Regions from separate parts of the Microbacterium terregens genome, predicted to be linked through region 2. Evidence: predicted binding sites of a transcription regulator. Region 2 holds the regulator's gene; the other holds the start of a gene.
What was found. The regulator LexA, encoded in region 2, represses DNA repair genes until DNA is damaged. The targets are predictions, from matches to a motif close to TCGAACANNTGTTCGA.

Region 1: a site for LexA is predicted at 878-893, ahead of ABD655_RS02395 (Rv2578c family radical SAM protein). Genes of this name have one in related genera too.

The regions. Positions count from the first base shown of each region.
Region 1 covers NZ_BAAAWH010000001.1:498,136-500,528, forward strand. Annotated here, with positions in the region: gene ABD655_RS02395 (Rv2578c family radical SAM protein) at 1-869, opposite strand, end outside; gene ABD655_RS02400 (D-alanyl-D-alanine carboxypeptidase family protein) at 1,213-2,232, shown strand.
Region 2 covers NZ_BAAAWH010000001.1:1,546,183-1,548,575, reverse strand. Annotated here, with positions in the region: gene ABD655_RS06970 (histidinol-phosphate transaminase) at 1-394, opposite strand, end outside; gene ABD655_RS06965 (LysM peptidoglycan-binding domain-containing protein) at 453-806, opposite strand; gene lexA (transcriptional repressor LexA) at 1,065-1,745, shown strand; gene ABD655_RS06955 (hypothetical protein) at 1,827-2,393, shown strand, end outside.

The DNA of each region.
Region 1 (2,393 bases), 1.0 Mb from region 2:
GCGCCGGGATAAAGACCCAGGTACGACGAGACCAGCTCGGGGCGCTCGCGGCGCAGCCATTCCATGAACCACTGCTTCGCACCGGGCCGCAGGTGCAGCGCGCCGAAGACGACACGGACCGCCCCGGCCGCGCGGATGCGCGCGAGCGCTTCGTCCAGCGCCGGGATCGAGTCGGTCAGGTGCGGCAGGACCGGCATGAGGAAGACGGTCACGCGGAATCCCGCTTCGGAGGCGGCCCGCACCGTGTCGAGGCGAGCCGCAGTCGATGGGGTCCCGGGTTCGATGAGCTTCTGCAGTGCGTCGTCGAACACGGCGATCGACATCGCGATGGACACTGAAACGGATGCCGCGGCATCCCGCAGCAGGGGAAGGTCGCGCCGCAGCAGCGTGCCCTTCGTCAGCAGCGAGAACGGAGTACCCGACTCGGTCAGCGCCGAGATGATCCCCGGCATCAGCCGGTACCGTCCCTCCGCGCGCTGGTACGGGTCCGTATTGGTGCCCAGCATGACGGCGTCGTGCATCCAGCTGCCGCGGCGGAGCTCCTTCTCGAGCACGTCGGCGACGTTGATCTTGACGATGATCTGCGAGTCGAAGTCCCGTCCTGCATCCAATTCGAGGTATTCGTGCGTTCCCCGGGCGAAGCAATACGCGCACGCGTGACTGCACCCCCGATAAGGGTTGATGGTCCAGTCGAACGGCATCGCCGAGGCGCCGGGGACATGATTGAGGGCGCTCTTGCACATCACCTCGTGAAAGGTGACGTCTGCGAACTCGGGAGTCGTCACGGACCGCACGAGCCCATTGAGCTGTTCGAGCCCGGGTAGAGCCGCGGCATCCGCAACACCCAGTTCCTGCCCCTGCCAACGCATGTTCCCATGGGAACAGAAATTCGAATATGTGTCAAGATGAACTCGCACAGATCGCCGAATCCGGACGGATGCGGCCGATCGCTCGACCCGCGACGCCCGGCAGGCCAGAATGGAGAGCGTGACGGCCCCCGAACCGCACGATCCCCCATCGACCCGTCGCGCCGCGAGGCTGCAACGCGCAAGGGATGCTGAGCGTGCGTTCGGCGCGCCGCGGGACGCCGCCCAGCCGCGCCGCTCGGCCGCAGCGCGTGGGGCGAGTCGGCCCGCGACCCCGACCCGGGTGGGCGCTGCGGCTCGACCGGCGGCGCCGGCCAGTCGCAACGAGGCCAAGACCGCGAGGCTCATGAACCCCTCCGCGCCGCAGCCTCGGCACGCGCGTCGCACGCCGCCGATCCGCGCCGGCGTGGTCGCCGGCCTCACCGTGGTCGCATCGCTCATTCTCGGATCGACCGCCACCGTGACCGCGGCCGTCACCGGTCCGCAGCCCCTCGCCGACCCGGTCGCGAGCACCGCCACGATGATGGTCGACCGCGTCGACGAGAAGGTCGCGTCGATGCCGGCCCCGCGTTCGACCCCGCCCCTGCCGGCACCCGCGCAGGCGATCCCCACGCCCCAGGTCGCCGCTGCTCCGGCGGTGATCGAGCTGTGCGCGCTGCACGGCTTCGCCGATGCGCTCGCCGTCGGCGACGACGTCGTGGCGGTCGCCGCCGCCGGCGGGCCCGAAGCGTTCCGCCGCGCCGTCGCCACCGGCATGGCGCCGTGCGTCAACCTCGCCGATCCCGCTCGGGTGTGGACCGTGATCAACAAGGCGCGTCCGCTGGCTCCGCTGGATTATCGGCCTGGTGCGCTGGCCATGCCGGAGGGCGTGCGCAGCATCGAAGGCGGCTCGCTGCGATCGGATGCCGCGGCAGCTCTCAGCGCGATGGTGGCCGCCGCCGCGGCCGCGGGAGTGGGCGAGATCGCCCTCGAGAGCGGCTTCCGGTCCCACACCACGCAGGAGACGAGCTACGGCAACCAGGTCAGCGCGCGGGGTGTGGAGCTGGCCGATCTGTCCAGCGCCCGGCCCGGGTTCAGCGAACACCAGTCGGGCCTCGCCGCGGACGTCGTCGCCTGCTCCGACGGCTGCGGCACGCTCGACGACCTGGCCGGCTCCGCACAGGGCCAGTGGATCGCCGCGCACGCCTGGGAGTTCGGGTGGATCACCCGCTACGAGGACGGGTACACGCCGATCACCGGGTATTCGCCCGAGCCCTGGCACCTCCGCTACATCGGACCCGAGCTGGCGCGCGCCTACCACGACGGTGGCTGGCACACTCTCGAGGAGTTCCTGGGCCTTCCGGCCGCCCCCGGCTACCTGGGGTGATCCTGTCCCGCAGGGGCAGGTGTGGCGACGGTCTTCACGAGCCGTGACGGCGCGACGGCGGGACGCTGCAGTGAGCCCGGACCCGGGTTTGCGGCATCCCACAATGGCGGTACCCAGTACCGCGCGTCCTGGGATGCAATCTCACAGGCGTTCGGCCTGCG
Region 2 (2,393 bases):
CGGTCGCCCGCGTCAGCAGCGGGTACATGGAGTAGGTGGGAGCGAAGCCGAACGCCGTGCGTCCGGGACCGCCGAAGGCCTGCAGGACGTGCTGCAGAACCTCGTTCGATCCGTTCGCCGCCCAGATCTGCTCCCGAGTCACGCCGTAGCCGAGATAGTCGGCGAAGCCTTCGCGCAGCTCGGTGAACTCCCGGTCCGGATAGCGGTTGACATCGCGCAGCGCCAGGGCGACGGCATCCAGAATGTCATCCGCCACCTCTTGCGGCACCGGATGCGTGTTCTCGTTCACGTTGAGAGCGACCGGCAGCGGGGCCTGCGGAGCGCCGTACGGTGTCAGACCGCGCAAATCATCGCGGAGGGGAAGATCGTCGAGGCGGATACTCACCTCGCCCATCGTAGGGCCCGCGTCTGCGCACGTCCCCCGAAGGAGCGTGCCCGAGTGCGCTCGGCCGCTACGGCGCCGAGGCGTACTCGGCCGGAATGGACAGTCGCTGACCGGCGGACACGACGACCCCATCGAGCGCGTTCAGCCGCACGATCGCATCCACGACGTCGCGCGGGTCTGCGCCGGGCGCGACCTGCTCGGCGATGGACCAGAGCGATTCGCCCGACGCCACCGTCAGTGTGGCGAACGTTCCCGCCGGAGCCCCGTCGTCAAGATTCGCGAGCGCGCTTCCACCGCTGAGGACCGCGAGGCTGAGCGCGACGACGGCCGGCAGCGCAGCGAGCGCGGCAAGAATGCGGCGACCGCGCGGCGTGAGCCGCAGTCGCGTCGCACGGTGCGCCGGGATGCTGATCGCTGTCATGTCGTCCTCCTGCTGAAAGGGAAGAGGTTCGCATTCCCGGCTCGGCCGGGAGCGGGGAATGCGAAGCTCTCTTCCGAATGTATCTTCGAAGTAATAAGATGTCAATCGCGGATGCGGGCTCGGATGTTCGAACGCGACACGCGCACGTGGTGCGGTATCGATGTGCCGTTACCGGATACGGTTTCGATAGGGACACCCCACCATGGGCCTCCGACATTCGAAGACCGATGCCCCCACGGCGAGACAGGAGCTGGGATCATGACCGAGGTGAACGGGCGCGAAAAGCCGCAGACGCGCAGGCGCAAGAGCCTGAGCGACAAGCAGCTCGCCATCCTCGAGGTCATCCAGCGATCGATCGCCCGGTACGGCTACCCGCCGAGCATGCGCGAGATCGGCGATGCCGTGGGTCTCAAGTCTCTTTCCAGCGTCACGCATCAGCTCAACCAGCTCGAGCTGAGCGGGTATCTGCGGCGGGACGCGGGCAAGACGCGCGCGATGGAGGTCTTGATCGACCTGCCCGGGATGTCCACCGAGAATCCCGCCGACAGCGCGCCGTCCGTCGGCGACGCCGCGATGGTGCCGTTGGTCGGGCGCATCTCGGCGGGCGTGCCGATCACCGCCGAGCAGCAGATCGAGGAGATCTTCCCCCTTCCCCGCCAGCTCGTCGGCAAGGGCGACCTGTTCATGCTCCGCATTTCGGGCGAGTCCATGATCGACGCCGCCATCTGCGACGGCGACTGGGTCGTCGTGAGGTCGCAGGCGGATGCCGAGAACGGTGACATCGTCGCGGCGATGCTCGATGGCGAGGCCACTGTCAAGACCTTCCGGCGCCGCGATGGGCACACGTGGCTGCTCCCCCGCAACTCCGCATTCGAACCGATCCTGGGCGACGAGGCCGTCGTGCTCGGCAAGATCGTGGCGGTCCTGCGCGCCGTCTGAGTCCGCGCAGATCCGCGCGCAGTGGTGCGGCGCGCGGATCGCATTTGCGCCACAATGGCCTCATCCGTCGGAGGAGGCCTCATGTCCGCAGCAGACGTCGACGATCTTCAGACTCAGCTCGAGACGCTGCGTGCCGAGAACCTACGGCTGCAACGCGATGCGGACCTCCGCGAGCGCCCGGTGCCGCGAAGCGGCGGAGGCGGGTGGTGGCGGGGGCTGGCATCGGCCGTGTGCATCGTCGTCGCGACGATCCTGGTCCCGGTGTCCATCGTGAGCGCCTGGGCACGGATCCAGCTCGTGGAGGAGGACGCGTTCGTCGCCTCGCTCGCCCCGCTCGTGGACGATCCGGCCGTGCAGGCTTTGATCATCGACGAGTCGATGGAGGCCATCTCCGCTCAGGTCGACTTCCAGGAGATCACTGCGGACGTGTTCGACGGAGTCGCGGCGCTGGGACTGCCTCCGCGGGCGGCCGACGCGTTGCAGCTGCTCGAGGCGCCCGCGGCCAACGGCCTGCAGAGCCTGGTGACCACGACGGTGACGCGCGTCGTCGAATCCGACGCGTTCTCCGAGGTCTGGGCCACGGCCACCCGCGCCGCCCACCGTGCCCTGGTCGGCACGGCGACCTCCGATGGCGGCGGCCTGGTGGTC